DNA from 4 places in the Streptomyces sp. NPDC056160 genome. Region 1 is predicted to be linked to each of the others. Evidence: riboswitches for the same ligand, from Rfam matches in the RefSeq annotation. Region 1 holds a riboswitch; each other region holds the start of a gene.

What was found. Region 1 has a riboswitch for cyclic di-AMP ahead of ACFC02_RS00760 (M23 family metallopeptidase). Riboswitches for the same ligand answer to the same signal wherever they lie in the genome.
Region 2: another riboswitch for cyclic di-AMP. It lies ahead of ACFC02_RS00980 (C40 family peptidase); the one in region 1 lies ahead of ACFC02_RS00760 (M23 family metallopeptidase).
Region 3: another riboswitch for cyclic di-AMP. It lies ahead of ACFC02_RS33045 (transglycosylase family protein); the one in region 1 lies ahead of ACFC02_RS00760 (M23 family metallopeptidase).
Region 4: another riboswitch for cyclic di-AMP. It lies ahead of ACFC02_RS16225 (peptidoglycan DD-metalloendopeptidase family protein); the one in region 1 lies ahead of ACFC02_RS00760 (M23 family metallopeptidase).

What each region holds. Positions count from the first base shown of each region.
Region 1 is NZ_JBHJUW010000001.1:150,895-158,302, forward strand. Features, by position in the region: gene ACFC02_RS00740 (hypothetical protein) at 1-426, shown strand, start outside; gene ACFC02_RS00745 (mannosyltransferase family protein) at 565-1,857, shown strand; gene ACFC02_RS00750 (dihydrofolate reductase family protein) at 2,013-3,194, shown strand; tRNA gene ACFC02_RS00755 (tRNA-Met) at 3,241-3,314, shown strand; cyclic di-AMP (ydaO/yuaA leader) riboswitch at 3,708-3,865, shown strand; gene ACFC02_RS00760 (M23 family metallopeptidase) at 3,877-4,980, shown strand; gene ACFC02_RS00765 (aldo/keto reductase) at 5,070-6,014, shown strand; gene ACFC02_RS00770 (PrsW family intramembrane metalloprotease) at 6,071-7,408, opposite strand, start outside.
Region 2 is NZ_JBHJUW010000002.1:30,998-38,405, reverse strand. Features, by position in the region: gene ACFC02_RS00995 (lysophospholipid acyltransferase family protein) at 1-425, shown strand, start outside; gene ACFC02_RS00990 (alpha/beta hydrolase) at 528-2,117, opposite strand; gene ACFC02_RS00985 (ANTAR domain-containing protein) at 2,369-2,728, opposite strand; cyclic di-AMP (ydaO/yuaA leader) riboswitch at 3,177-3,358, shown strand; gene ACFC02_RS00980 (C40 family peptidase) at 3,362-3,835, shown strand; gene ACFC02_RS00975 (ATP-binding protein) at 3,931-4,389, opposite strand; gene ACFC02_RS00970 (helix-turn-helix domain-containing protein) at 4,610-5,470, shown strand; gene ACFC02_RS00965 (DUF397 domain-containing protein) at 5,506-5,736, shown strand; gene ACFC02_RS00960 (8-amino-7-oxononanoate synthase) at 5,809-6,936, opposite strand; gene bioB (biotin synthase BioB) at 7,084-7,408, shown strand, end outside.
Region 3 is NZ_JBHJUW010000126.1:4,097-11,504, forward strand. Features, by position in the region: gene ACFC02_RS33025 (exopolyphosphatase) at 1-223, opposite strand, end outside; gene ACFC02_RS33030 (DUF501 domain-containing protein) at 220-786, opposite strand; gene ACFC02_RS33035 (septum formation initiator family protein) at 813-1,289, opposite strand; gene eno (phosphopyruvate hydratase) at 1,453-2,733, opposite strand; gene ACFC02_RS33045 (transglycosylase family protein) at 3,059-3,802, opposite strand; cyclic di-AMP (ydaO/yuaA leader) riboswitch at 3,807-3,972, opposite strand; gene ACFC02_RS33050 (transglycosylase family protein) at 4,155-5,330, opposite strand; gene ACFC02_RS33055 (cytochrome P450) at 5,610-6,896, opposite strand; gene ACFC02_RS33060 (nucleoside triphosphate pyrophosphohydrolase) at 7,007-7,408, opposite strand, start outside.
Region 4 is NZ_JBHJUW010000037.1:19,978-27,385, reverse strand. Features, by position in the region: gene ACFC02_RS16240 (GNAT family N-acetyltransferase) at 1-1,198, opposite strand, end outside; gene ACFC02_RS16235 (HPr family phosphocarrier protein) at 1,402-1,683, shown strand; gene ACFC02_RS16230 (GntR family transcriptional regulator) at 1,886-2,545, opposite strand; gene ACFC02_RS16225 (peptidoglycan DD-metalloendopeptidase family protein) at 2,815-3,573, opposite strand; cyclic di-AMP (ydaO/yuaA leader) riboswitch at 3,586-3,747, opposite strand; gene ACFC02_RS16220 (pitrilysin family protein) at 4,002-5,390, opposite strand; gene ACFC02_RS16215 (pitrilysin family protein) at 5,387-6,760, opposite strand; gene ACFC02_RS16210 (DNA topoisomerase (ATP-hydrolyzing) subunit A) at 7,371-7,408, shown strand, end outside.

The DNA.
Region 1 (7,408 bases):
AGGGCGCAACGGGCCGTCGGGTCGCTCCTGGCGGTCGCCGGAGTCGGCGTCGGTGTGTTCCTGCTGCCCGGCACGCGTGTCGACGTCGAGCCCAGCGCGCCCCGCCCGCGTCCCGCCTCGAGCCGGTTGCCCTCCCCCTCCTCGCCGGGGACGTCACCGTCACCGCGGCAGTCCCCGAGCGGCACGCCCACCTCGGTCGCCACGTCCGGCCGGCCGTGGCCGGACAGCACCTCTCCGTCGTCCTTGACCCGGCCGCCGGGATCGACGGGGACGACGGAGAGGGCAGGGACGACGGGGACGGCAGGGACGACGGGGACGACGGGGACGACGGGGTCGGCGACGAGTTCCTCGTCGGCCTCCCACACCCCGCCCCCGAGGACGGCGCCCCCGCCCAGCAGTTCTTCTCTCACCGGGCCGCCCGGCTAGGGCCGTGCCGGGCGTCGCGAGCCGGTGAACCTTTCCGGTCACAGCACTGGACCCGCCCCCGCCCACACACCCCGGACACAGGTCCCTCCCACCACTTCCCGCCGGCCCGCCCGGTACCCCACCAGGAACGGACGCCCGATGACCACGACCCTGCCCGCCACCGAGACACAGGGCACCCCGGGCACCCCTCGGGCGGACGGCACCCCCGCGCCGGACCCGGCCTCCGCCACCGGGTCCGCCCCGCCCGGCGGGCCGTTGCTGCGGCGAATAACCAGCCGGCTCACCCCGACCGACCTGCGCGTACTGCGCCTGTACCTCTTCACCCGCCTGGGACTGTGGCTCGTCGCCTACGCCAGCGCCTGGCTCACCCCCGCCGCCGGTTCGGACAAGACGCCCGCCACCTGGCTGTCCCGCTGGGAGCAGTGGGACTGGGTGCACTACCAGCACATCGCCCAGTACGGCTACTTCGACCCGTTCCCGGGCCTGGATCCCCCGCACGACAACCGGGTCGCCTTCTTCCCCGGCTTCCCCCTCGCGCTGCGCGCCGTCCACACCGTCGTTCCCAACTGGACCGTGGCCGGGCTGCTGATCTCCCTGGTGAGCGGCGCGGTGGCCGTGGTGGCCCTGGCCCGGATCGCCGGACTCGGCCGGCCGGCCGACGACGGTTCCGGTCCGCGGGCCGCCACCCTCCTGCTGTTCTCGCCCGCCGCGGTGTTCCTCGCCGCCGGCTACACCGAGGCGCTCTTCCTCGCCTTCGCCCTCCCGGCCTGGCTCGCGGCCAAGCACCGCAACTGGCCGCTCGCCGCTCTCCTCGGCGCGGCCGCCACCACCGTACGGATCAGCGGCCTGTTCCTGGCCGCCGCGATCGCGGTCGAACTCCTGATCGTCGTGCGCGCACAGGGCCGGGCGGGCGGCCCCTCGCTGCCCCGGCGGCTGCGCCCGCTGGGCTGGTGCCTGCTGCCGGCGGTGCCCGCCGCCGCGTACACCGGCTACCTGCGGGTGCGGACCGGGGACTGGATGGCCTGGAAACACGCCGAGGAGCGCGGCTGGTACCGCGACTTCCACAGCCCCGCCGAAGCCTTCCGCAACACCTGGAAGAACGCCTTCGGCCACCTCCAGAGCACCGGGTACGCCGTCGAGTTCCAGCTGGAGCTGGCCGCCATGGCCGTCGGCGTGGCGCTGCTGGCCGTGCTGCTGGTCCGCCGTCGCTGGCCGGAGGCCGTGTTCGTCGCGCTCAACCTGTGGGCGCTGGGCACGTCGTACTGGTACCTCTCCGTGCCGCGCGCCACCCTGCTCTGGTGGCCGCTGTGGACGGGCCTGGCCCACTGGAGCCTGCGGCGGCGCTGGGTGAAGGAGGCCTACGCCGGCGTGGTGGCACCGCTGACGGTCGTCCTCGCGGTCACCTTCACCTCGGGACGCTGGACGGGGTGACCGCCCCGGCGACCGGCGGGGTGACCGACCCGGTGGCTGACCAGGTGTCCTCGGTCTCCGGTCCGAAGGCGCACTCCCGTGCGGGCCGGGCTGGTAGAAAGCCCGAGGCGCCCCCACGCCTCCGAGCCCGTCCGTCGCCGAGAGAGAGCGCGCCGATGCCCTTCCCCTACGTCCTCCTGTCCGCCGCCGTCTCCCTGGACGGCTGCCTGGACGACACCGGCCCCAGCCGTCTCCTGCTCTCCGGCCGCGCCGACTTCGACCGGGTCGACGCGGTACGGGCCTCCGCGGACGCCATCCTGGTCGGGGCCAAGACCGTGCGCGCCGACAACCCCCGCCTGCTGGTCAACTCGCCCGAGCGGCGCGCGGCCCGACTCGCGGCCGGCCGGCCGGAGCATCCGCTGAAGGTCGCGGTCAGCGCCTCCGGGGAGCTGGACCCGCGGGCGCGCTTCTTCCGGACGGGCGGCGAGAAGACCGTCTACACGACGGACGAGGGCGCCGAACGCCTGCGCCGTGCGGGCCTCCCCGGCACCGGCACGAGCGTGGGCGCCGACACCGGCTCCGGCACCGGCACCGGCACCGTCTCCGTCGTGCCGCTGGGCGGCGAACTCGACTGGCGGCGGCTGCTGGCACACCTGCACGACGTGCGCGGGGTCCGCCGGCTGATGGTCGAGGGCGGCGGCACGGTGCACACCCAGCTGCTCCAGCAGCGCCTCGCCGACGAGCTGCAACTCGTGCTCGCGCCGCTCCTCGTGGGAGACCCGCGGGCACCGCGGCTGTTCGGGCCGGGCGCCTACCAGCGGGGGCGGCTGAGGCTGGTGGAGACGCGGGCCCTCGGGGACGTCGTCCTCATGCGTTACGAGCCCACGGAACCCGGCGCCGGAGGCGACGCCGCCCCCGCCGACCGGCACTGGCTGCGGATCGCGTGCGAGCTGGCCGGGGAGTGCCCGCCGTCGCGGACGGCGTTCAGCGTGGGCGCGGTGGTGGTGGCCGCCGACGGCACCGAGCTGGCGCGTGGCCACTCGCGCGAGGCCGGCGATCCGGTGGTGCACGCGGAGGAGGCCGCGCTCGCGAAGATCGACCCGGGGGACCCGCGTCTGCCGGGGGCGACGGTGTACAGCAGCCTGGAACCGTGCGCCCGACGCGCCTCCCGGCCGCGACCGTGCGCCCGGCTGATTCTGGACGCGGGGGTACGCCGGGTGGTCACGGCCTGGCGGGAGCCGGACACGTTCGTCGAGTCGGCCGACGGCACCGGGGTCCTGGCGCGCGAGGGCGCGGACGTCGTCGTCCTGCCGGAGTTCGAGAGCCGGGCCAAGGCGCCCAACCGCCACCTGCTGTGACGCGTGTGCATTCCACCCCCAGAATGACGTACACTGGTTTCACCGACGCGGGGTGGAGCAGCTCGGTAGCTCGCTGGGCTCATAACCCAGAGGTCGCAGGTTCAAATCCTGTCCCCGCTACTGAAGACTCAGGGCCGGAATTCGATGAGAATTCCGGCCCTGAGTGTTTTTCTCCGGCCGCCGGGTCATCGGCCGGGGTCGTCGGTCCGAGGCATCGACCCGGGTATCGCCCCGGATGCCGACCCGAGTCATCGTCACGTGTCGTGAGCGAGCGGTCCCCGTCCGCATAACAACTGACACACCATCAGTAAAACGCATGCAGGCGCCCTGGCTGGACGGCGCCCTTGAATGGCCTGAACTCAAGTCAACTTGCCCCGGTTTCATCACCTGTGAGACGTAGATCCTGGCCAAAAAGGTTTAATGATCAAGCCGGACGGCTTGGAATCGGAGCCCCGGGTCTATTAACGTTCGATAACGCAGCGCGGTCGTCCCAGCCGTCACCCGAGGCGGCTCCGTGCGCGCGCGCCGAATCCCGCGAGGGAACCGGGGAACCACCAACTTGGGGTGAATCGGGCGCCATCCGCCGTACGCACACGGCTGGTTGACGCGCGTAGGAGACCTTCCCGCTCCGAACCCGTCAGCTAACCCGGTAGGCGAGACGGAAGGAAAGGAGCACGCCCGCGTGGCGTCCAACCGGCCTGCCTCAGAAGCCCCGTCCGTGCCGAGCCGGCGCACCGAGCCCTTCGCCTACGGCGGCCGGCGCCCCGACGAGGGCCCCTGGGAGGAGTGGAACCCCACCGAGGAGTCCGTCCGTCCCGTCCGTGGCCGGCACCGGGTCGCCAAGCAGCGCGGCGGCGGGCTCGCCCGCAGCTCCACTGTGCTCGGCGTGGGCGTCATAGCGGCCGTCGGTGCGGGTGGCATGGCCAGCGCCAACACCGGCAAGCCGCCGGTCTCGATCGCTCTGCCCGACCTGCACGGCCTGCCCGCCGTGGGCGCCCTCTTCGACGGCTCCGGCCACGACGGCCCCGAGGGCTCCGCGACCGCGCTCAGCGACGTCACCGCGGCCCAGGCCGGCGCGGCGGACGAAGCTGACGCGACCGACGCGACGGAAGCCACCGGGACGACGGCGCAACACGCCTCCGACGCGGGCGAGGCGCTGCGCAACCGCATCATGGCCCAGGCCGAGCAGCAGCAGAACCAGGCCGAGGCGAAGACCAGGGCGGCCACGGAGGCGGCGGCTGCCGCGAAGGCCGCCCGGCAGGCCGAGCAGGCCGCCGCCCAGGCGAAGGAGGAGGCCGAGGCCAGGGCCGCCGCCGCGAAGAAGAAGGCGGAGGAGGAGGCCCGGAAGAAGGCCGAGGCGGCCCGGCTGGCCGCCCTCGCCAAGCAGTACACGCTGCCGACCTCCTCGTACACCCTCACCTCGACCTTCGGCCAGGCCGGCTCCATGTGGTCCTCCGGGCACCACACCGGCCTCGACTTCGCCGCGCCCACCGGCACCCTGATCAAGGCCGTCCACAGCGGCACCGTCACCGAGGCGGGCTGGGCCGGCGCCTACGGGTACCGCACGGTCCTCACCCTGGACGACGGAACCGAGCTGTGGTTCTGCCACCAGTCGTCGATCAACGTCACGGCCGGCCAGAAGGTGAGCACCGGCGAGGTCATCGGCCGGGTGGGCGCCACCGGCAACGTCACAGGCCCCCACCTGCACCTGGAGGTCCACCCGGACGGCCAGGCCGCCGGCATCGACCCGATGGCGTGGCTCCAGGGCAAGGGCCTCACTCCCTGACGGTCCGACCGGGTGGTTTGCGCAAGCTTTGCGCCGGCCACCGGCGGGGCGCGGAATGGAGCGCTCCGCCTTGGTCGTTGATGTGGGGCATGACTTCTCTGCGCAAGCTGGGCCCGTCCGACCTCGAGGTCTTCCCCCTCGCCCTCGGCGGCAACGTCTTCGGCTGGACCGCCGACCAGGCGCGGTCCTTCGCGGTCCTGGACGCCTACACGGCCGCCGGCGGCAACTTCATCGACACCGCCGACTCCTACTCGGCGTGGGTGGAGGGCAACCACGGAGGCGAGTCCGAGACGATCATCGGCAAGTGGGTCAAGGAGCGCGGCAACCGCTCCGACGTCGTCATCGCCACCAAGGTCAGCCAGCACCCCGACTTCCAGGGCCTGTCCGCGGCCAACATCAGGGCCGCGGCCGACGCCTCCCTCCAGCGTCTGGGAACCGATCACATCGACCTCTACTACACGCACTTCGACCAGCCCGAGGTACCCGTCGAGGAGATCATCGGCGCGCTCGACGAACTGGTGAAGGCGGGCAAGGTCCGGCACATCGCCGCCTCCAACATCTCCGCCGAGCGCCTGGCCGCGTCGCTGGAGTTCTCCGAGCGCGAGGGACTCGCGCGGTACGTGGCGCTCCAGCCGCACTACAACCTCGTCTCCCGTGACACCTACGAGGGCGCCCTGCGAGACCTCGCCGAGCGGGCAGGCCTTGCCGCCGTGCCGTACTACGCACTGGCATCCGGCTTCCTGACCGGCAAGTACCGGCCGGGCGCGACGGTCGACAGCCCGCGCGCCGGGGGCGCCGCCAAGCACCTGGCGACCGAGCGCGGCCAGAAGGTCCTCACCGCGCTCGACGAGGTCGCCCGTGCCCGTGGCACCGAGGTGGCCACGGTGGCCCTGGCCTGGCTGGCGGCCCAGCCGACGGTGGTCGCCCCGATCGCCTCGGCCCGGACGGTGGAACAGCTCCCCGCCCTGCTGGCGGTGGCGGAGCTGGACCTCACGGACGAAGAGGTCGCGCGGCTCACCCGGGCATCTGCCTGAGCCTCGCGGACCACGGCCCCCTGGCTGCGCGGTCTCACGGCCTCACGGCCCGTGGCTCACCGATGACTCCCGTACGGACTCTGCCCGTACGAAGGCTGCACGTGCGGGCTCTGCTGCCCGTACGGACCCTGCCCGTACGGAAGCGGCGGGCGGCCGTGAGGCTGTCCGTGCCCGTAGCCGTAGCCGTACAGGCCGTACGCCGGCCAGGGCGCCGCGAAGACGCGTACCGGCGGTGCGGTCATCCGTGCCGCGTGGTCCAGGGCGGGCTGGGCCACCTCGCGCCTGCGCCACAGTTCGTGCAGCAGTTCCCGCTCGCGCACGCCGAAGTCGGCGCCGACCCGCCCGAGGCGCCCCCGGCGGCGCAGGAACGCCAGCGAGGTCGCGTAGGCCTCGTACTGCGCGACGGTCCGCGCCGCGGGCTTGCCGAGGTGCCGGCCGGCGTACTCGCGGGCCAGCCGGCGCGCCCGCATCGACCCGAGGGCGAACGGTTCGGCGGGGGTGAGCCACCCGGCGGCGGCGTACGCGGGCAGTTCCTCGCGGATGGTGCGCAGCTCCCGCTGCCGGGTCCAGACGACCAGCCACGTCAGCAGCCCGAAGGCGGGCACCATGAAGCCGCCGTAGACCGCGAAGAACCCGAACCGGCCGAAGGTCGACGAGCCGTTCCAGAACGCGTGCATGCCCATCGCGAGCAGCAGCCCGGCCGGGGGCAGCAGCAGGCGGCGCCGGCGCCGGCGTTCTCCCGCGAGCGCGGCCAGGCCGAAGCCGAGGCCGGTGCAGACCGTGAAGAGCGGGTGCGCGAACGGCGACATGATCACGCGCACGAAGAAGGTCGCCGCCGTGACGGAGGCGATGCCCTGGCCGCCGGTCATCTGGTCGGTGCCGAAGGCGGTGCCGAGGTAGAGGATGTTCTCGGTGAAGGCGAAGCCGGTCGCGGTGACCCCGGCGATGACCACACCGTCGACGATGCCGGTGAAGTCGCGTCTGCGGAAGAGGAAGATCAGCAGGACGGCGGCGGCCTTCGCGGACTCCTCCACGACCGGCGCTATGACGGTCGCGCCGAGGGTGTCCGCGCCCACCGGGTCGGCGGTCGCGGTCGCGATCCACTTGGTCGCGAAGCTGTTGGCGACGATCGCGATCAGCGCCGCCGCGCAGGCGCCCCAGGCGAAGGCGAAGACCATGTTCCGCCAGGGGCCGGGGTCGACCCGGTCCAGCCAGCGGAAGGCGGCCGTCAGCAGCGGGACCGGCAGCACGGCCAGGCCGAGACCGACCAGGAACCCTTCCGTGCCGGTCTGCCGGCGGACCAGGGCCAGGATGACGAGCCCGGACAGCGCGAGCAGCGCGGCGAGGGCGCCGTAGCGCACCCACCGCCTGTGCCACCAGTGCGCGTGTCGCGG
Region 2 (7,408 bases), on a different contig from region 1:
CCGTCCGTGAGGGCCTCGGGGTGCTCGGCAGGGGCGAACTCCTCGGCATCTATCCCGAAGGCACCCGGTCGCACGACGGCCGCCTCTACAAGGGCAAGGTCGGTGTCGCGGTGCTGGCGCTCAAGGCCGGGGTGCCGGTGATCCCCTGCGCGATGATCGGCACGTTCGAGGCGCAGCCCCCGGGCCGGGTCGTCCCGAGGATCCACCCCGTGGTCATCCGTTTCGGCCGTCCCCTGGACTTCTCCCGCTACGCCGGGATGGAGGACGAGAAGGCGATCCTGCGCGCCGTCACCGACGAAATCATGTACGCCGTCCTGTCCCTGTCCGGGCAGGAGTACGTCGATCAGTACGCGGCCGTGGCCAAGGCCGAGCAGGCCGCCGTCGCCGAGAGCGGCCGGGAACGCAGGTTCCCGCGGCCCCGCTGACCCGCTCACCGGCGGGCCGGGGGCCCGGCCGGCGGCGTCGGCGGACGTGACGGAGGGACGGCCGGGCAGATCCGGCCGCCCCTTCGCGCGCGGTGCCCGGTGTTACGGCTTCGGCGTCGCGTGCGGTCCGCAGGTCACGTCCGCCCGGTCCACCTCACCGGTGAGCAGGTAGGCGTCCACCCGCGCGTTGATGCACGGGTTGACCAGACCGGTCACGCCGTGGGAGCCCGCGTCCTTCTCGGTGATCAGGCGGGAGCCCTTGAAGCGCTTGTGCAGCTCGACGGCGCCCGGGTACGGGGTGGCGGCGTCGCGTGTGGACTGCACGATCAGGACCGGCGGCAGACCCTTGCCGGTCTTGACGTCCAGCGGGGTCCGCTGCTTGACCGGCCAGGTGGCGCACGGCAGGTTCATCCATGCGTTGGACCAGGTCAGGAACGGGTACTGGGCGTTGAGCCGGGTGTTGTCCCGGTCCCACTTGTGCCAGCTGGTGGGCCACTTGGCGTCGGCGCACTCGACGGCGGTGTAGACCGCGTTGCTGTTCTCCGTGGCGATGTTGCCCGCGATGTCGCTCATGTCGGGGGCGGCGGCGTTGATCAGCGGCTGGGCGTCACCGGCGAAGTACTTGCTGAACGCCGTCGCCACCGGCACCCAGGAGGAGTCGTAGTACGGGGCGCTCTGGAAGAAGCCGAGCAGCTCGGCCGGGCCGACGACTCCGCCGATCGGGTGCTTCTTCGCGGTGGCGCGCAGCTGGAGCCACTTGGCCTGGACGGCGGCGCGGGTGGTGCCCAGGTGGAAGCTGGCGTCGTTCTTGGCGACCCAGTCCTGCCAGTCCTTCCAGCGGCCCTCGAAGGCGATGTCCTGGTTGAGGTTGGCCTCGTACCAGATGTTCTCCTGGGCCGGGTTGACGACGCTGTCGACGAGCATCCGGCGCACGTGGCCCGGGAACAGTGTGCCGTAGACGGCCCCGAGGTAGGTGCCGTAGGAGACACCCAGGTAGTTGATCTTCTTCTCGCCGAGCGCGGCGCGGATGACGTCCAGGTCGCGGGCGGTGTTCGGCGTCGTCATCTGCTCGAGCATCGCGCGGCCGGTGCGGTCGTAGCAGCCGTCGGCGTACTCGCGGGCCAGCTTGCGCTGGGCGCGCTTGTCGGCCTCGGAGTCGGGCACCGGGTCCGCCTTGGGCGCCTTCACGTACTCCTGCGGGTCCGCGCAGGAGATGGGCGTGGAGTGGCCGACACCGCGCGGGTCGAAGCCGACGAAGTCGTAGGCCTTGGCCACGTTGGCCCAGACGGGGTTCTTGGCGGTGACCCGGGCGGGGAACCGCAGACCGGAGCCGCCCGGTCCGCCCGGGTTGTAGACGAGGGCGCCCTGGCGCTCACCCTTGGTGCCGGTGTTGCCGATGCGGTCGACGGCGAGCTTGATCTGCTTGCCGTACGGGTGCGCGTAGTCGAGCGGCACCGAGACGTAGCCGCACTGGATGGGCTTGGCCAGCCCCCAGTCGGCGGGGCAGTCCTGCCAGTCGATGCCGGCCCCGGCGGCGCGGTCCGCGGCGATCGCCGCGCCCCGGGCCTCACGGTCCTGGCCGTGGCGGCTGTCCGCGCTGGCCGCGGGGGCCGCCACGGCGCCGGCTATCAGGGTCGCCGTCACCAGCGCGCCGGCCGAACCGAGCGCGACAGCCCGGTTCTTCGGTCTCATGACCCTCAAGTGGGACCTCCCCGTACATCGTTGCGAATCGAGTACGGCGGATCCTTCCGGCTGTGAGGTGTCTGAGAACAGGGGTCGTTGACCTTCTTTGCCAATCCGATAACCGGCGTACGGTGTTCCGCTCAGCGGAGCCGGGTCGGCGCGCGCCCTGCGGGGCGCCGTGCGCGCGGGCAGGGCGGGGCGCTGTGCGCGCGGGGAGGGCGCGGGGAGGGGGCGGCGCGCCGGGAGGGCTCGGAGGCTGTTCAGGGCGCGCAGCGGCGCGCGGACCCGCGTGCGGCCTGGCGGTCGAGCGCCCGCCTCAGCTCCTCCAGCTCGGTGTCCGAGAGCGCACCGCCCTGGGCGAACTTCAGGATGTGCTCGGCGACCGTGCGCACCTTCGTGTTGGTGCGCTGCGAGACCTCGCGCAGGACCCGCCAGGCACCGTCCGGCGGGACGCGTCCGACGGCCACCAGCGCCCCGATGGCCTGGTCGATGACGGCGTGCGACGTCAGGGCGCGCTGCAACTGGTCGATCTCCTCGTGCAGCCGCTCGTGCTCCGCCACCAGGTCGGTGACGGACAGCGGCTGGAGCGGGTGCCGCCTGGACATCGCGAAGAACGCCATGGAGATCCCCTGGGTCGTCGAACGGCCGGAGTTCCGCCTCCAGCTTGCTGCATGAGGGCCCCGCGCACGACCGGAGGCGGGCGGCGCCGACCCCCTCGTGCCGCAGTGCCCCGGCACCTGCGGCCGACGAGGGCCGAAACGGCCCAAATGGGGTACCCCCTTTCGGCGTAGGCAAACGTCCTTTTTCCGGGGCCGTTCGGGTTGCACGGCGCGCATGCCCGGATGGCGGAACGGCATCTTCCGCTGCTGGTCCTGCGCTTGCGGGGTGCACGGACAGTCGTTCGAGCGCACGACCGTCCACCCGAACGGGCGAGGGGTGAGTAACAGCACAAAGGACCCGTTCCGTTGGGATTTTCTGACATCCATAGGTGAAGATCCCTGTCTGACGACAAGCCCCCGCCACAACGGCGGGGCGGTCCGGGCGGACGCCGAGTCCTGCCGCCGCCCGGATGATCGGTCGACGGAAGTGGATCGGCAGGAGTGGAGGACCCGAGCACGACGGGTCGCCGGCACGGTCACGCCATGACCGGGCCGAGCAGCCCTTGGGGTGAAGCCGCCTGCGGGCGGCCGGGCTACTTCGCCAGCCCGAATCCGACAGGTCATCCTTCACAGGCGGCTGACGAAGGGTTGCGCATGACTGCGCTCAATCGTGTCCCGTCGCTCATGGCCCGGGCCGGCACGGCCTCGGCCCTGACCCTCGCCGCCGTCGGCGGCTCGATCGTGGTGCCCGGCGTCGCCTCCGACGCCTCGGCCGCCACCATGGCGACGAAGGCGCTGCAGATCGCGGCGTCCAAGAAGGGCTCCCCTTACCAGTGGGGCGCAACGGGCCCGCGCAGGTTCGACTGCTCCGGTCTGACGCTGTACTCCTTCAAGAGGGCGGGCAAGAAGCTGCCCCGCACGGCCGCGCAGCAGTACAACAAGTCGCGGCACATCTCCTCGAGGAGCCGCCGGGCCGGGGACCTGGTGTTCTTCCACTCCGGCTCGTACGTCTACCACGTCGGCATCTACGCCGGCTCGGGCAGGATCTGGCACGCGCCGAAGACCGGGGACGTGGTGAAACTGGAGAGGATCTGGAGCAGGAGCGTCTGGTACGGCCGGGTCAGCTGACCCACCCGGCAAGCGGCGGCGGTCCCGGCGACTGCCGCCACCGCCCCCGGGCAGCGGTCGGGGACACCGACGAAGCCGCCGGCAGGGCCGTACGCCTAGGGCTCCTGCCGTCCCGTCGCCGTGACCGGGTGGGTGCGCACCGGCCACGGGAGGTCCACGCTGACCGTCTTGCCGCCCTCACGGGTGGGCCGCACGGTCACCCTGCCGCCGCACTCCGCGGTGAGCCACCGGATGATCACCATGCCCCGGCCGTTGTCCTGCTGGACAGCGGCCGGCAGTCGTCTGGGGAACCGCGGGTGGCTGTCGGTGACCCCGATGCGCAGTTGTTCGTCGCGGTCGAGGACGAGGTCCACCCTGAAGGTGGGCGACTGGCCGAGGGTGTGCTGTACGGCGTTGGTGGCCAGTTCCGAGACGATGAGCCGCACGGTGTCCGCGGTGTCCGTCTCCGACGGCAGGCCCCACTCCGCCAGCGCGGCGACCGCGTAGCTTCGGGCGACCGCTACCGAGGCGGGATCGCTCGGCAGAGTGACGGATGCTTCCAGGTGGTCTGCCATGGCGACGTCGTCCCTTTCCCGCGGGACCGCGGTTGGACACGGAGCGGATGGTTTCGAGTACGGTCCCGGACTGGTGGTTCGCCGTCAGGTTGCCACCACCGGGCCGGTCCCGGGTGGCGATCCACCGAGATGTGCATATATCTGTCCCTCGAAGCGGTGAACTCTGCGACGGGAGACCATATTTGACGCCCTTCCGGGAAAGTAGTGAGGAGCCGGTTCCATGCAGCACGGTCCCGCGGTGCGCCGCCGCAAGCTCGGAGCCGAACTGCGCAGCCTGCGCACCGGCGCGGGTCTCACCAGCGGCGAGGCGGCCCGGCTCGTGGGCTGGCACCAGTCGAAGGTGAGCCGGATCGAGACCGGCGCCAGCGGGGTGAAACCGGCCGATGTGCGGTTACTGCTGGACGCCTACGCGGTCCGCGACTCCCAGCTGCGGGAACTGCTGCTGGTGCTGGCGGGCTCCGACGACGGCGACGGCCGGCACCACTGGTGGCACGCCTACCGCGGCGTACTGCCCCCGACGTACCGCGACTTCATCAGTCTGGAGTCACAGGCGAGCGCGATGCGCACGCTGGAGACCTCGGTCGTCCCCGGGCTGCTCCAGACACCGGAGTACGCCCGTGCGGTGACACGGGCCGCCGTGGACGGACTCGACGACGACCGGCTGGACGCGCTGGTGGAGGTGCGGCTGGCCCGTCAGGCCGTGCTGCGGTCCGACCGGCCGCTCACGCTGAACGCGGTGCTGGACGAGGCGGTGCTGCGCCGGGAGGTCGGCGGCCCCGAGATCATGGACCGCCAGCTGGAGCGGCTGAGCGAGGCGGCGCGGCTGCCCCAGGTGTCCTTGCAGGTGCTGCCGTTCGCCGCCGGGGCGCACATCGGCGTGACCGGCCCTTTCGTCATCTTCTCATTTTCGAACACTTCTGATCTGGATGTGGTCGTTCTTGACCACTTGACGCGTAGCTTCCATCTCGAACGGAAAGAAGACCTGGAGGCCTACACGGAGGCCTTCGACACCCTTCGGTTCCATGCCCTGTCGATCGAGGACTCGCTGGACTTCATCGCGGGGATGCGCCAGGACAGGTGACGGCGCGCGACCACGGCAAACGTCAAGGAGGCACCATGTCTGCTCTGCCTCGGACCGTACCTTCCACGACCGATCTGCACGCCGTGCGGTGGCTGCGCAGCAGCTACAGCACGGGAGCGAACAACTGCGTCGAGACAGCCAGGCCTGCCGCCGAGCCGTACGCCGGGCTGCTCGCCGTACGCGACTCCAAGGACCCGGACGGACCCGCGCTGCTCTTCTCCCCGGGGAGCTGGGCGGAGTTCACCGCCGCGGCCCGCCGGCTCTGAGCACCCTCACGGCAGCGTCCGGGCGCGTCCCGGGCCTCTCCCCTCCGGCGAATCGCGGCCGTGTCCGCCGGCTCATGGCCGCGTCTCGCCGATCACTCGTACAGCGCGTTCGATCTGCGCCGCGGACAGGTCCGCGCGGGCGGTCAGCCTGAGCCGTGAGATGCCGTCGGGCACGGAAGGAGGACGGAAGCAGCCCACGGCCAGGCCCGCCGCGCGGCAGTCCGCCGCCCAGCGCACGGCGTCCTCGGGGGACGGCGCGCGCACGGAGACGACCGCCGCGTCCGGGCGCACCGCCCGCAGTCCCGCGGCGGTCAGGCGCGTGTGGAACTCGGTCGCGACCGCCCGCGCCCGCGCCGCGCGCTCCGGCTCGCGGCTCAGCAGGCGCAGCGCCGCCAGGGCCGCGCCCGCCGCCGCCGGGGCGAGCCCCGTGTCGAAGATGAACGTCCGTGCCGTGTTGACCAGATGGTCGATCACCCGGGCGGGCCCGAGCACCGCTCCGCCCTGACTGCCCAGTGACTTGGAGAGCGTGACCGTCACGACCACGTCGTCCGCGCCCGCGAGGCCCGCCGCGTGCGGGGCGCCCCGGCCGCCGGTGCCGAGGACGCCGAGGCCGTGCGCGTCGTCGACGAGGAGCCCGGCGCCGTGCTCCCGGCAGACCTGGGCGAACCGGCCGAGCGGTGCCGCGTCGCCGTCGACGGAGAACACCGTGTCGCAGACGAGGACCGCCTGTCCCGCGTGCGTGCCGAGCGCCTTGCGCACGGCGTCCGGGTCCGCGTGGGCGACGACCTGCGTGGTGCCGCGGGCCAGCCGGCAGCCGTCGATGAGCGAGGCGTGGTTGCCCGCGTCCGAGACGATCAGCGAACCGTGCGGGGCGAGCGCGGTGACCGCGGCGAGGTTGGCCGCGTAGCCGGAGGAGAAGACCAGGGCCGCCTCGAAGCCGCAGAAGGCGGCGAGTTCGCGCTCCAGTTCGCAGTGCAGGGCGGTGGTGCCGGTGACCAGCCGGGAGCCGGTGGCGCCGCCGCCCCAGGCACGGGCCGCCGCCGCGGCTCTCTCGGTGACCTCCGGATGGCGGGACAGGCCCAGGTAGTCGTTGCTCGCCAGGTCCAGCAGCGGGGAGTCGGCCGGGCGGGGTCGCAGCGTCCGTACGAGCCCGGCGCGGCGGCGCGCGTCCGCCTGTTCGTCGATCCAGCCGAACGCCATGGGTCCTCCGGGGCTTTTGTAGGCAGTGGACAGACACTAGCCGGACGACACGCCCCGCATGGTGTGGCAATACCCACACGTCGAACCGTCTCTGTTGTGCAAACTCTCCTTGGCCCCGGGCGGCCCCGTAGGACAGGATCGGCTCTCATGGACCTGCTGAACACGCTGGTGGACAAGGGGCTTCGGCGCGAACTGCCGACCCGTCAGGAAGCTCTGGCCGTCCTGGCCACCTCCGACGACGATCTGCTCGATGTGGTGGCCGCGGCCGGGAAGGTGCGCCGCCGCTGGTTCGGCCGACGGGTGAAACTCAACTACCTCGTCAACCTCAAGTCCGGCCTGTGCCCCGAGGACTGCTCCTACTGCTCGCAGCGGCTCGGTTCGAAGGCCGACATCCTCAAGTACACCTGGCTCAAGCCCGACGACGCCTCCAGGGCCGCGGCGGCCGGGCTGGCCGGCGGGGCCAAGCGGGTGT
Region 3 (7,408 bases), on a different contig from region 1:
CGGCGCCGTACTCCTTGATGACCTGCGCGTACTCACGGCAGGCCGCGAAGGTGCGCTCCAGTGCCTCGGGGGCGAGCCGGCCGGTGCGGTCGACGCCCTGGCCGAGCCGCACGATCGTCATGCGCCGGTCCAGGTCGGTGAGTTCACCCGTTGCCGGATTCGCGTCCGCGACCAGCAGGCGGATGGAGTTCGTACCGCAGTCGACGGCGGCGACCCGGGTCACTGGCTCTTCTCCTCGTGGGCCTCGTGGTTCTCGTGGTTCTCGTGGTTCTCGGGCACCGTCACGCACGGGCCCTTGCGCCACCACTCGGGCAGCATCGCGATGGCCTCGTCGCCCAGCGGGTTCACGCCCGGCCCGGCGGCCAGGGAGTGCGCCACCAGGACGTGCAGGCACTTGACCCGGTCCGGCATGCCGCCCGCGCTCGGAAAGCCCGTCAGCTCCTCGATCTCGTCCCGGCGCCGGACGTAGTCCTCGTGCGCGGCCCGGTAGGCCGCCGCCAGCTCGGGATCGGCGGCCAGCCGCTCGGTCATCTCCTTCATCACGCCGTCGGCCTCCAGCGTGCCGATCGCCGACGCGGCCCGCGGGCACGTCAGGTAGTACAGCGTCGGGAAGGGCGTGCCGTCGGGCAGCCGCGGGGCCGTCTCCACGACGTCCGGCTGCCCGCACGGGCAGCGGTGCGCGATCGCGCGCAGCCCGCGCGGCGGCCGTCCGAGCTGCTGCTTGAAGGCCTCGACGTCCGCGTCGGTGGGTTCGGTGCGCGGGGTGGGCGGCGGGGGCGTTTCCATGCCTGTGGGGAAATCTCTCTGTCGGTTCACTGGTGGGCGGCGTCGGCCTTGTCGACGCCGTACCAGACGTTGGTGTACCAGGGGCGGCGGGCCGCCCCGTGTTCGGCGCGGGAGCGCTTGACCGGGCCCGGCTCGACCATGGTGTAGCCGGTCTCCCCGGGGAGCACGTAGTGCAGCCGCTGCCGGATCTGCTGCTCGGCGTAGGCGTCGTCCCGCCAGCGCGCCTTCAGGTCGCGCAACTGCTCGACCCGCTGCTGTGCCTGCGCCTTCTGCCGCCTGAGGTCGGCGATGTCGGCGCGCTGGGCGACGTACTGGCGCATCGGGTAGGCAAGGGCGACCACCAGCGAGCACACGACGAGCGCGAGCAGCGCGGCGCGCCCGGTGAGCCGGGACCGGCGGGCCTGCCGCCGGGTCTGGGAGCGGTAGACACGGGCCGCGGTCTGCTCGCCGAGCAGCCTGAGCCTGGTCGCGGTGGAGAACCGGTCCCGGTCCTTCACGGCCATCGTCGCGCCTCCCGTTGGTCACCTCGTACGTGCCGCACACGCGCGTACGTCCCCGGACACGGTACGGGACCGGGTGCGGGGACGTACGGACGACTGGCGAAGCCTCACCCTTTGCGGCTCGGCCCGGCCGTGGTGCGGCTCAGCCCTTCAGGCGTGGTGCGGCTCAGCCCTTGAAGCGCGGGAAGGCGCTGCGGCCGGCGTACACCGCGGCGTCGTCGAGGATCTCCTCGATGCGCAGCAGCTGGTTGTACTTGGCGACGCGCTCGGAGCGGGCCGGGGCGCCGGTCTTGATCTGGCCGCAGTTGGTGGCGACGGCGAGGTCGGCGATGGTGACGTCCTCGGTCTCACCGGAGCGGTGGGACATCATGCACTTGAAGCCGTTGCGCTGGGCCAGCTCGACGGCGTCCAGGGTCTCGGTCAGCGAACCGATCTGGTTCACCTTCACCAGCAGGGCGTTGGCGGTGCCCTCCTCGATGCCACGGGCCAGGCGCTCGGGGTTGGTGACGAACAGGTCGTCACCGACGAGCTGGACCTTCTCACCGAGCTTGTCGGTGATGACCTTCCAGCCGGCCCAGTCGTCCTCGAACAGCGGGTCCTCGATGGAGACCAGCGGGTAGGCCGCGACCAGCTCCTCGTAGTACTCCGTCATCTCGGCGGCGGAGCGCTCCTTGCCCTCGAAGAGGTACTTGCCGTCCTTGTAGAACTCGGAGGCGGCGACGTCGAGGGCCAGGGCGATCTGCTCGCCCGGGGCGTAACCGGCTTCCTTGACGGCCTCGAGGATGAGGTCGAGGGCCTCGCGGTTGGAGCCGAGGTTCGGGGCGAAGCCGCCCTCGTCGCCGAGGCCGGTGGCCAGACCCTTGTTCTTCAGGACCTTCTTGAGGGTGTGGTAGACCTCGGTGCCCCAGCGCAGGGCCTCGGAGAAGGACTCCGCGCCGATCGGGGCGATCATGAACTCCTGGATGTCCACGTTGGAGTCGGCGTGCGAGCCGCCGTTCAGGATGTTCATCATCGGCACCGGCAGCAGGTGCGCGTTGGGGCCGCCCAGGTAGCGGAAGAGCGGGAGGTCGGAGGCCTCGGAGGCGGCGTGGGCGACGGCGAGCGAGACGCCGAGGATGGCGTTGGCGCCGAGCGAGCCCTTGTTGTCGGTGGCGTCCAGGTCGAACATGGCCTGGTCGATCAGGCGCTGCTCGGTGGCGTCGTAGCCGACCAGCTCCGGGCCGATCTGCTCGATCACGGCGAGGACGGCCTTCTCGACGCCCTTGCCCTGGTAGCGGTTCGGGTCACCGTCGCGCAGCTCGATGGCCTCGAAGGCGCCGGTGGAGGCGCCGGACGGGACGGCGGCACGACCCGTGCTGCCGTCGTCGAGGCCGACCTCGACCTCGACCGTGGGGTTGCCTCGGGAGTCCAGGATTTCCCGGGCTACGACGACGTCGATGGACGGCACGAGCATCTCCTTCGTGGATGTGACGCTGAAAGTGCGGGGCGGCTGCCTTGCGGCGGTGCCTTGCGACTAGAGCCTAACCGTCCCGGGCCGCCGGTCGGCCGACCGACCGTCCCGTGGACAGGGTGACGGTACACATTGTTCCAGTACGGAACAAAGGGCGCGGGGACGGGGACACGAACGGAAAGCGAAAAAGCCCCGCCCCGGTGCGTACGGGGGAACACGCACCGGGGCGGGGAGCCCGTGGGGACGGGGGGGTGACCCCACGCGGCCTCCATGATGGGGGCCGCGCCTGGGGAGGGCCTGGGGCCCTGCTAGCGGGCCGCTGTCACTTCAGGTGCAGCTGCTGGCCCGGGTAGATGAGGTCGGCGTCGTCGACGATGTCCTTGTTCAGGTGGAACAGCTTCTCCCAGCCGCCCCGCACGCCGTGCTCGGCGGCGATGGAGCTGAGGGTGTCGCCGGCTGCCACCTTGTACTCGCCGTCGCCCTTCTTGACCTTCTTGCCGGTCGGGGTGGTGACGGTCTTCTTCGGGGCCGGACGCGTCTCGGAACGGTCGGCGGCACGCTGCTCGGTCGAACGGGTCGAGGTGCTGCTCTTGGAGCTGCTGCTCGACGAGGACGACGAGGACGACGAGGAGGAGGACGAAGAGGAAGAGGAGGACGACGAGGACGACGACGAGCTGCTGCCGCCGCTGGAGGAGGCGCCGGACAGGCCCTTGCCGCAGACCGGCCAGGCACCCTTGCCCTGGCCCGCGAGCACCTTCTCGGCGACGGAGATCTGCTGCGACTTGCTCGCCAGGTCGGCGCGCGAGGCGTAGGCGGTGCCGCCGTACGCGGCCCAGGTGGAGTTGGTGAACTGCAGGCCGCCGTAGAAGCCGTTGCCGGTGTTGATGGACCAGTTGCCGCCGGACTCGCACTGGGCGACCGCGTCCCACTCGGAGGAGGTGGCGGCGGAGGCGTTGCCGGCCGCCATCAGCGGGCCGGCGACGGCGACGCCGGTGACACCGGCGAGTGCGATGGCGCGGGTGGCCTTGGACGGACGACGATGCTTGCCCTTGCCGGAAAACAGCATGGAAGGATCCCCTCACCGACGCCTGCGAGGTGAGCTGTCGGGTTCGGGCCGGTTGAGTTGCCCGGCCGTGCCTTTGGGGAGGCACGGCTTCACCCCCAGCCGCTCCGGTCGACTTCCCGGCGCGGCACTTACCTTGGGTCCCCCGCTCCTGCCTACGGCGCTCGAAGCGACGACTGTTCCCGTACGGCCGCTGGCAGGATTCGGCGTTGCGGCAGCCGGGGCTCGCGGTGGCGAGCGGTCATGACCGTAGACAGGTGATCCGCCGGATTTCAAAGACGATCAGGGCTTCTGAGACTCATCCCACACTTTCACCGAATGGGACATTCGGCGCGAAGTGTGACCTGAACTCCCCCTATTTCTGGGTGTTTTCAGTGGGGACATCCAGGCTCTGACCGGCGACGATGTGGTCGGGGTCGGCGCCGACAGCACCCTTGTTCGCGTCGTAGAGGGCGTGCCATCCGCCGTGGAGGTCAAGGGAGTCGGCGATGGACGTGAGGGAGTCACCGGTGCGGACGGTGTAGGAGGCGGCGGAGGCGGTGTGTGCGGCGCCTCCGTCACGAGAGGCGTGCCGGCCGCCCGTACGGCCCTCCGTGGCGCCCTCGTCGGCGCTGCCGCCGCGGTGCCGGCCGCCGCCGAGCGCACCGGTGTCGACGAGGGCCGAGGAGCCGGCGGTCTGCCTGTAGTCCTCGGCGGAACCGGAGTTGCCGTAGCCGCCGGTGTCGCCGGCGCCCGCCGAGGGGGTGCCCTCGGACGTGCCCGGTGCGTGGGACGTGTCGGACTTGGACGAGTTGCCCTGGTTCGGAGATGAAGAGCCCGAAGTATCCGAGGAGCCCGAAGAGTCCGAAGAGCCCGAAGGGGAGGGCTTCGTGGTGGAGTTGCCCGGCGCACCGGTCCCGTGTGACGAGCCGGCAGTCCCGTCGGTGTTCGCCGAAGGGTCGGACGAACCGGACGAGTCGCCCGCACCGCTCTGCGAATCATCGGACAGACCGGGGTCGTTCACGCCGGAGCTGTCGGAACCTCCTGAGCCGTCGGAGTCGTCGGACCGGCCGGTGCCGTCGGAGGTTCCGGATGATCCCGACGTTCCGGATTTCCCACTCGTTCCGGTTGATCCGGAGGAGTGCGACGAACCGGAGGACCCGTTGGCGCCGTTCGAGCCGGACTTCGAGTTCGAGGACGACGAGTCGCCGCCCACGCCCGTGTCGACATGGGCCGCACCGGAGCTCTTGGTGAGCCCGGTGAGCAGACCGCAGGTGTGCCAGGCGCCGGGCCCCCGGTCGGCGAGGATCTTCTCGGCCACGGCTATCTGCTGGGAGCGGCTGGCCTGGTCGGCACTCGGCGCGTAGGACAGGCCGCCGTACCTCTCCCAGTCGTCCTGGGTCAGCAGCAGACCGCCGTAGTAGCCGTGGCCGTTGTCGGCGCTCCAGGAGCCGCCGGTCTCGCACTGGGCCACCTTGTCCCACGTGGTGCCGTCGGCCGCGCTCGCGCCACTGGCGGCGACCAGCGGGATGGCGATGGCCGATCCGGTCACTCCGGCGGCGACGATGAGGGCCGGAGCCTGACGGGGGCGACGGTGACGACCGTTCCCGGAGAGCATGCGGAGACCTTTCGCACGACAGCAGTGACCGCGCGGCGGCGGGGCGGGGACGCCCCGGCGTCACGCTGATGGGTGAAAGTATCGGGTGACGATCACTTGTCACAAGTTAATGCCGCGCAGATCACGTGAACATCACATAGTTGAGCGTGTGTCATCTTTACTGCTGCCGGCACGGGGTGTAGAGCCCCCCGGGGGATCATTTTCCGGCCACTGTCAGGCGGGCGGTGCCGGGGTGAAACGGACAGGCAGGGTCCGCAGTCCGCGCATGATGAGTCCGCCGCGCCAGCGCAAGTCGGCCGGGTCCGCGTCGAGTTGCAGGTCGGGCAGCCGGGTGAGGAGGGTGGCCAGCGCGGTCTGGCCCTCCAGGCGGGCGAGCGGGGCGCCCAGGCAGTAGTGGATGCCGTGGCCGTAGCCCAGGTGCTGGTTGTCGCGGCGGCCGAGGTCCAGGGTGTCGGGGTGGGCGAACCGCTCCGGGTCGCGGTCGGCGGCGGCGAGGACCACCAGCACCGGATCGCCCGCGGCGATGTCCTGCCCGCCCAGGGTGAGCGGCCGGGTGGCGAACCGCCAGGTGGCCAGTTCCACCGGCCCGTCGAAGCGCAGCAGCTCCTCCACGCCGGTCTCCAGCAGGCCGCTGTCGCCACCGGCCAGGGACGTCTGCAGCCGCTCCCGCTGGCCGGGGTGGGTGAGCAGGGCGTACGTGCCGTTGCCGATGAGGTTGACGGTCGTCTCGAAACCGGCGAACAGGAGGATGAAGGCCATCGCGGCGGCCTCGTTCTCCGTGAGGTGCTCGCCGTGGTCGGAGGCGCGGATCAGGCCGGAGATGAGGTCCTCGCCCGGGGTGGGCTCGGCGGGCAGGGCCTCGCGCTTGCGGTGGATCAGCTCGGCCAGGTAGCCGCGCATCTTCTTCACCGAACGGGCCACCCCGCCCCGGGGCCCCTTGCCGTGCCGGATCATCATGCCCGCCCAGTCCCGGAAGTCGTCCTGGTCCTCGCGCGGGACGCCGAGCAGGTCGCAGATGGCGTAGATGGGCAGCGGGAAGGCGAACTCGTGGATGAGGTCGGCGGTCCCGCGCCCGGCGAAGGAGGCGATGAGGCCGTCGGCCAGCTCCTGCACGCGCGGCGCGAACTCGGCGACCCTGCGGGGCGTGAACGCCTTGCTGACCAGGCGGCGCAGCCGGGTGTGGTCCGGCGGGTCGATGTTGAGCAGATGCGTCATCAGCTCGGCCTTGCGCTCGCCCGGGATGCCCGTCTTGCCCTTGGCGTGCGCGGGCTCGTCGTGGTGGGCGGGGTTCTTGGACAGCCGGGAGTCGGCCAGGGCCTGCCGGGCGTCGGCGTACCGGGTGACCAGCCAGGCCTCCACTCCGCTGGGCAGCCGGGTCCGGTGCACGGGGGCGTGCTCGCGCAGCCAGGCGTACGCGGGGTAGGGGTCGCTCGCGAATTCCCAGGTGAAGAGAGGGGGCGGGGTGGTGGCGGAGGAGGGGGTGTCCGGCTGGTCGTGCATGGGGGCGACAGTAGTCGCCGGGGGTGCAAGGGCGCAGAGGTGGCGTCGTCGGGTGGGGGCCGTGGGGGGGGGAGCCGGCCGTGCGGTTCCCCGCGCGCCTCGGGGGAACTTCAGTCCTCCTCTCCCTTCTCCTCCCCCCTCTCCTTCTCCGTCTCCTTCTGCTTGATCGCGTCTCTGTAGGCGCGCGCCGCAGCTCGCAGGGCTGTTTCCGGGTCGGTGCCCTCCGCCTCGGCGCGGGCGGCCAGGGCCAGCAGTTCGTAGCCGATGTCCTCGCCCTGGGGCAGCGGTACGTCAAGCCCCGCCGTGCGCGCCCGGGACGCGAGTTTCGCCGCGAGGGCGAGGCCGGGCTGGTGGAGGGGTACGCCGTCCGTGACGGACGCGCGCTGCTTCTCCTCGGCCTTGGTGCGCCGCCAGTGCTCCTTGACCTCCTCCGGTGTCGCGGCGCTCTCCTCGCCGAAGACGTGCGGATGGCGGTGGATCAGCTTGGCGACGATGCCGGCGGCGACGTCGTC
Region 4 (7,408 bases), on a different contig from region 1:
GCAGCCGGGAGAGCAGGGCGATGCCGATGGCACCGGACTGGGCGAACATGCCGATCCGGCCGGGGCGGGGCATCGCGGGGGCGAGCGAGGCGTTCAGCCGGACCTGGGGCGAGGTGTTGACGACGCCGAAGGCGTTGGGCCCGACGATCCGCATGCCGTACGTGCGCGCCTGCCGTACCAGGGCGCGCTGGCGCTCCCGCCCCTCCGGGCCGCTCTCGGCGTACCCGGCGGAGATCACGACGAGTCCCTGCACGCCGTGCTCACCGCACTCGGTGACCACCTCGGGGACGTGTGCGGCCGGCACGGCGACCACGGCGAGGTCGACCGGCCCGTCGATCTCCCGGACCGAGCGGTGTGCGGGCACCCCGTCGATCTCCCCGCGCGCCTCGCCGAAGGCCCGGTTGACGGCGTACAGCCGGCCCGGGAAGCCGGCTTCGCGCATGTGGTCGAGGATGCTGCGGCCCACGCCCCCGCGGGTGCGGCCCACTCCGATGACGGCGACCGAGCCCGGCGTCAGCAGCCGCCGCACCGACCGCGCCTCCGCGCGCTGCTCCCGCGCGCGCTGCACGGCCAGCGAGCGGTCGGTGGGCTCGATGTCGAACTCCAGGCGTACGACGCCGTCCTCGAAGCTGCGCTTCTGGGTGAACCCGGCATCGGTGAACACCTTGATCATCTTGTTGTTGGCGGGCAGCACCTCGGCGGTGAAGCGGCGGATGCCGCGCTCGCGGGCGACGGCCGCGATGTGCTCCAGGAGGGCGGAGGCGACCCCGCGGCCCTGATGGGCGTCCTGCACCAGGAAGGCGACCTCGGCCTCGTCGGAGACGGGGGGCGCGGGCGCGGCGCGCCCTGCGGCAGGGGCGGTGGGGGGCGACGGGCGGTCGGAGGCGGCCGCTCCCGCCGTGCCGACGCGGTCGTAGCGTACGGTGGCGATGAACTCGCCGCCGATCGTGGCCGCGAGTCCCACCCGGTCCACGAAGTCGTGGTGCGTGAAGCGGTGGACGTCCTTCGCGGACAGTCGCGGGTACGGCGCGAAGAAGCGGTAGTACTTGGACTCGTCAGACACCTGTTCGTAGAAGCTGACCAGCCGGTCGGCGTCCTCGGCGGTGATCGGGCGGATCCGCGCGGTGCCGCCGTCGCGCAGCACCACGTCGGCCTCCCAGTGCGCGGGGTACTCCTGCCGGTCCGACGAGGTGTGCATGGGCCCCAGAGTACGGCTCGCGTCCGACAACGGCGCGAGGCAGTCTGTGGGGGACACGCGTGAAGACACGCCCGGGGCGGAGCCCCGCCGGACCGAGGCCGCGGTCCGGCGCCGCCGGGGCACCGGCTCCGGTGCCGTCCGGGACGAGCTTCACGTATGGGAAACTGGTCTAGACAACCTGAAACACTGAAGGGCAGCATCACATGGCTGAGCGCCGCGTCAACGTCGGCTGGGCCGAGGGCCTCCACGCCCGCCCCGCTTCCATCTTCGTCCGGGCCGCCACGGCCTCAGGGGTCCCCGTGACGATCGCCAAGGCCGACGGCAACCCCGTCAACGCGGCCTCCATGCTGGCCGTCCTCGGCCTCGGTGCGCAGGGCGGCGAGGAGATCGTCCTCGCCTCCGACGCCGAGGGCGCGGACGCCGCCCTTGACCGGCTGGCCAAGCTGGTCGCCGAGGGGCTCGAGGAGCTTCCCGAGACCGTCTGACCGGTCGCCGGTCGCGGCGGGGCGGCACATATCGCATACGGAAACCGCGTCGTCCCCGTCTTTCCGGGCGGCGCGGTTTCCGTACGGCCCCGGTGGCGGGAAATGCGGAGCGCATCGGGGACGCCTGAACCAATTCAAGGCAGCGTGAATACCGCCCCGGGCAACCCCTCAGGCGATTTCCTCTTTGTATACGGCAGTCGTGTTAATTCCGTCCGGCCGATGTGTTGAGGGGACGTTTCAGAGCCCTCACTCGGTGTGCGGCGGTCACCCGTTCGGCGTGCAGGGCGGCGAGCGCACGGGCGCGTCCGGTGTCGCCGCGTGCCACGGCGTCCGTGATCGCCCCGTGCTCGGCCCACGCCTCCACCGGGTCGGCCGGGTCCGGCACCCCGTACATCCAGGCGATCTTGTGCCGCAGCTGCGCCAGTACGGTGCTCAGCGCGGCGCTGCCGCAGGCCTGGGCCAGGGTCTCGTGGAACCAGGCGGCCAGGGACCGCAGCTCCTCGCCGCCGCCGCTCACCGCTCGCTCCTGCCCCAGCCTGACCAGGCCGCGCAGCACCTTCAGATGGGCCTCGGTGCGCCGCTGGGCGGCCCGTGCGGCACCCAGCGGCTCCAGCAGGAGGCGCATCTCCAGCAGGTCGGCGGCCTCCTGCTCGGTCGGCTCGGCGACGCAGGCGCCCGCGTGCCGCCGGGTCACGACGAAGCCCTCGGCCTCCAGGGTGCGCAGCGCCTCGCGCACGGGCACGCGCGAGACGCCGTAGCGGCGCGCGAGGACTTCCTCGGTGAGCCGGGTGCCGCGTTCGTGGACCCCGGCGACGATGTCGTCCCGGATCGCCGTGCACACCGCGTGCGCCGGAACGCGCATGACCGACCTCCGCATTGATCCCCGTGGAACTCCCGCGATGAACGCGTGTTCCGTGACTCTATGGCAACGCGCGGGAATTTCCGACGGCGTGACGGAATCCGGGGATATTTTTTGGACAGTACGGAAGCACGGAAGCACGGAAGCACGTAAGCACGGAAGTGCGGAAGTGCGGAAGTGCGGAAACAGGCGCCGGAATGCGGAGAGCCCCGGCCGGTGGGCCGGGGCTCTGCCTGACGGTCAGCGCTTCACGCCTTCGGGCGGGTGCCGCCTCAGACGTGCACGCCGTGCTTGCGGAGGTAGGCGATCGGGTCGACGTCCGAGCCGTAGTCCGGGGCGGTGCGCGCCTCGAAGTGGAGGTGCGGGCCGGTGGCGTTGCCGGTGGCGCCGGACAGGCCGATCTGCTGACCTGGCGTGACCTGCTGGCCCACCGAGACGCCGATGGACGACAGGTGACCGTACTGGGTGTACATGCCGTCGGCCATCCTGATCACGATCTGGTTGCCGTACGCCCCGCCCCAGCCGGTCTGCACGACGGTGCCGACGCCGACCGCGTGCACCTCGGTGCCGGCGGCGGCGTGGAAGTCGATGCCGGTGTGGGAGCCGGAGGACCACAGGGAGCCGCCGGTCTTGTAGCCGGTGGAGACGTAGGAGCCGGTGATCGGCGGCACGAAGGTGTTGAGGCGCCGGCGCTCGGCCTCGCGGGCGGCCCGCTCCTTGGCCTCGCGCGCCTTCCTCGCCTGCTCGGCGGCCCGCTTGCGCGCGGCCTCCTCGGCCTGCTTCTGCCGGGCCGCCTCCATCTGGGCGGTGGCCTGCGCGTCGACCCGTTCGGCCACGGTGTCGCCGAGGGTGACGACCGGGGTGAGCCCGGTGTCCGCCGGGGCGGGGGTCTCGGCGGCGAGCGCCGGGGAGGCGGCGAGGGTGCCGATGACACCGGTGGTGGTGAGGGCCGCTACGCCCGCCGCGCGGGCGGTGGTGCGCTGCATCCGGCTGGGGCGACGGTGCTTCCCGGTGGCGCGCGTGAACGCCATGTGGTGGCTGGTCCTTTCCTTCCCTCTCGCCTACCGGGTTAGCTGACGGGTTCGGAGCAGGAAGGTCTCCTACGGGCCCCGCGCGCGGCGCGCGGTGTCCGATTCACCCCAGGGACTGCGTGGGTCCCCGGCTCCCCTGGCTCGCGCCGTACGGGGACTCGGCGATGACTGTCCGGTGCCGCGGGTGCGGCGCACTGCCCGACGAACAGCCGGACCGACGCTAGACGGGGCCGCTTCCGCATCCCAAACGGATCCGGGTTTTTGTAGCGCAGCCCACAGGGCAGACTGGCGGTCTCTCCCGCAATCCGGACATCACGGGGCCCTGGTGACGCCTCGGTCACCAGGGCCTCCCGCGTACCTGACTCTCGGTCTTCTCCGGGGCTCCCGCGCAGCTGCCTCTCGGTCACCCCCGCGGCTCCCGGCGTTGGTTACTCGGCGGCGACGACGGTCACCGGGCCGGCGCCGACGGCTTCGACGGGCTCCCTGATCTGTGCCGCGTCACCGACGAGAACCGTCACCAGCCGGTCCACCGGGAACGCGCTGACGACCGCCGCGGTGGCCTCCACCGTGCCGGTCTCGGCGAGCTGCTGATAGAGCGTCGCCTGGTAGTCGTCCGGCAGGTGCTGCTCGACCTGGTCGGCCAGCGTGCTCGCCACGGCGGCGGCCGTCTCGTACTTGAGCGGCGCCACACCGACGAGGTTCTGCACGGCGACGTCCCGCTCGGCCTCGGTGAGCCCCTCGGCGGCGAGCTTGCGCAGCACCGTGAAGAGGTCGTCCAGGGCCGGGCCGGTGTTGGGCGTGTCGACCGAGCCGCTGATCGCGAGCATCGCCGCGCCCGTGCCGTCGGGCGCGGAGCGCAGCACCTGGCCGAACGAGCGCACCCCGTAGGTGTAGCCCTTCTCCTCGCGCAGGACGCGGTCCAGGCGGGAGGTGAGGGTGCCGCCCAGGCAGTAGGTGCCGAGCACCTGGGCGGGCCACACGCGGTCGTGCCGGTCGGGTCCGACGCGGCCGATGAGCAGCTGCGTCTGCACGGCGCCGGGCCGGTCCACGATCACCACACGGCCGGTGTCGTCGGCGGTGACCGGCGGCACGGGCCGCGGCTCGGCCGGCGAGCCGGTCCAGGCGCCCAGGGTCTCGCCGAGCAGTTCGCCGAGGTCGATGCCGGTGAGGTCGCCGACGACCACGGCGGTGGCGGTCGCGGGCCGCACGTGCCGGTCGTAGAAGGCGCGGACGGCGGACGCGTCGACGGCGCGGACGGTCTCCTCCGTGCCCTGGCGCGGCCGCGACATGCGCGTGCCGGCCGGGAACAGCTCCTTGGAGAGTTCCTTGGCGGCGCGGCGGGAGGGGTTGGCCAGCTCGTGCGGGATCTCGTCGAGCCGGTTGCGCACCAGCCGCTCGACCTCGGACTCGGCGAACGCGGGCGCCCTGAGCGCGTCGGAGAGCAGACCGAGCCCCTTGGCCAGGCGGGAGGCCGGGACCTCCAGGCTGAGCCGTACGCCGGGGTGGTCGGCGTGGGTGTCCAGGGTGGCGCCCGCGCGCTCCAGCTCGGCGGCGAACTCCTCGGCGGAGTGCTTGTCGGTGCCCTCGGAGAAGGCCCGCGCCATGATGGTGGCGACGCCGTCCAGGCCGGCCGGCTCGGCGTCCAGGGGCGCGTCGAGGAGCACCTCGACGGCGACGACCTGCTGGCCGGGTCGGTGGCAGCGCAGCACCGTCAGGCCGTTGTCCAGCGTGCCGCGCTCGGGGGCCGGGAACGCCCACGGCCGGGCCTCGCCCGCCTGGGGGCGGGGGTGGAAGTCCATGGTGGCCAGCTCGGTCACTTCGCCGTCTCCTCGGTGTCTTCGCCGGCCGCGGCGTCCGCGTCCGGTGCCTGCTCCTGTGCGTCGGGGGCGGTCGGCTCGTAGACGAGGACCGCGCGGTTGTCGGGGCGCAGACGGGCCTTGGCGACCTCCTGGACCTCCTCGGGCGTCACCTCCAGTACGCGCTGGACGGCGGTCAGGGCGAGCTGCGGGTCGCCGAACAGGACGGCGTAGCGGCACAGTTCGTCGGCGCGGCCCGCGACGGTGCCGAGCCGGTCCAGCCACTCGCGCTCCAGCTGGGCCTGGGCGCGCTCCATCTCCTCGGCGGTCGGGCCCTCCTCGGCGAAGCGGGCCAGCTCCTCGTCGATGGCGGTCTCGATGACCGGTACCTCGACGTCGCCGGAGGTCTTCACGTCGAGCCAGCCCAGGGAGGGCGCGCCAGCCAGCCGCAGCAGGCCGAACCCGGCCGCGACGGCGGTGCGGTCGCGGCGCACCAGGCGGTTGTACAGCCGGGAGGACTCGCCGCCGCCGAGGACGGTCAGGGCGAGGTCGGCCGCGTCGCACGCGCGCGTGCCGTCGTGCGGGAGCCGGTAGGCGGCCATCAGGGCGCGGGCCGGGACCTCCTCCTCGACGACCTCGCGCAGCTGCCCGCCGAGCACGTCGGGCAGCGAGCCGTCGCGGGGCTGGGGCTTGCCGTCGTGGGACTCGATGGAGCCGAAGTACTTCTCGATCCACGCGAGGGTCTGCTGCGGGTCGATGTCACCGACGACCGAGAGGACCGCGTTGTTCGGCGCGTAGTACGTCCGGAAGAACGCGCGCGCGTCCTCCAGGGTGGCCGCGTCCAGGTCCGCCATGGACCCGATCGGCGTGTGGTGGTACGGGTGGCCCTCCGGGTAGGCGAGGGCGGTCAGCCGCTCGAAGGCGGTCCCGTAGGGGACGTTGTCGTAGCGCTGGCGGCGCTCGTTCTTGACGACGTCGCGCTGGTTCTCCATCGACTCGTCGTCCAGGGCGGCGAGCAGGGAGCCCATGCGGTCGGCCTCCAGCCAGAGCGCCAGCTCCAGCTGGTGGGCGGGCATGGTCTCGAAGTAGTTGGTGCGTTCGAAGCTGGTGGTGCCGTTGAGCGAGCCGCCGGCGCCCTGCACCAGTTCGAAGTGACCGTTCCCCTTCACCTGGGCGGAGCCCTGGAACATCAGGTGCTCGAAAAGGTGAGCCAGACCGGTACGTCCCTTGACCTCGTGGCGGGAGCCGACGTCGTACCAGAGGCACACCGCCGCGACCGGGGTCAGGTGGTCCTCGGAGAGCACCACGCGCAGGCCGTTGGCCAGACGGTGCTCGGTCGCTGTCAGGCCGCCGGAGCCTGCCTCGGCTGTGGCCGTGTGACCCTTGGGCATGTACGTCCCTTCGATCGCGATGGCGGTCCGGGAACCGCCCTGTTCCTGCCGGTCCTGCCACCTTATGCAAGCGTGCGGACGCCTGGCGAAGTTCCCGGCGGGGGTACGCCCAGAGCGAGATGGAAGTGGGGGCGGGGCCGGGGGGCGGGGCCGGAGCGGAGCCGGGGGCGCGGACGGGGTCGGGAGCGGGAGCAGACGGCGCTGGGGGCACGCGGGCGGGGGCGTGCGGGTGGCAGGACGGCGCGCCCGGGCGGGGCCGCCGACGCGTGGGCGGCGGGCGGGACTTCGGCAGGAAGGTGCCGGGGCGGGCGGTTCGGGTGCGGGCTGTGCGCGGGCGGACCATGCGCGGGCGGGCTGTGGCCCGTTGCCGGGGTTCAGGCAGGGCTCCGGGAGCGTTCCGGTGGGGTCCCGGGAGCAATCCGGTGGGACTTGCGGAGCGATCCGGGGGGGTTTCCGGAGCAGTCCGGTGGGGTTTCCGGGCGGTCCGACGGGGTTTTTGGGGTGGTCCGGTGGGGCCTGCGGGACGGGGTCCGGTCCACGTTGTCAGTCCGGCGGTCCACAATGGTCGGCGTCAGATCCCGTCACACGCTTCAGCAAGGAGCCGGCAGCGATGGCCCGCCGCAGCACGAAGACCCCGCCGCCCGACGA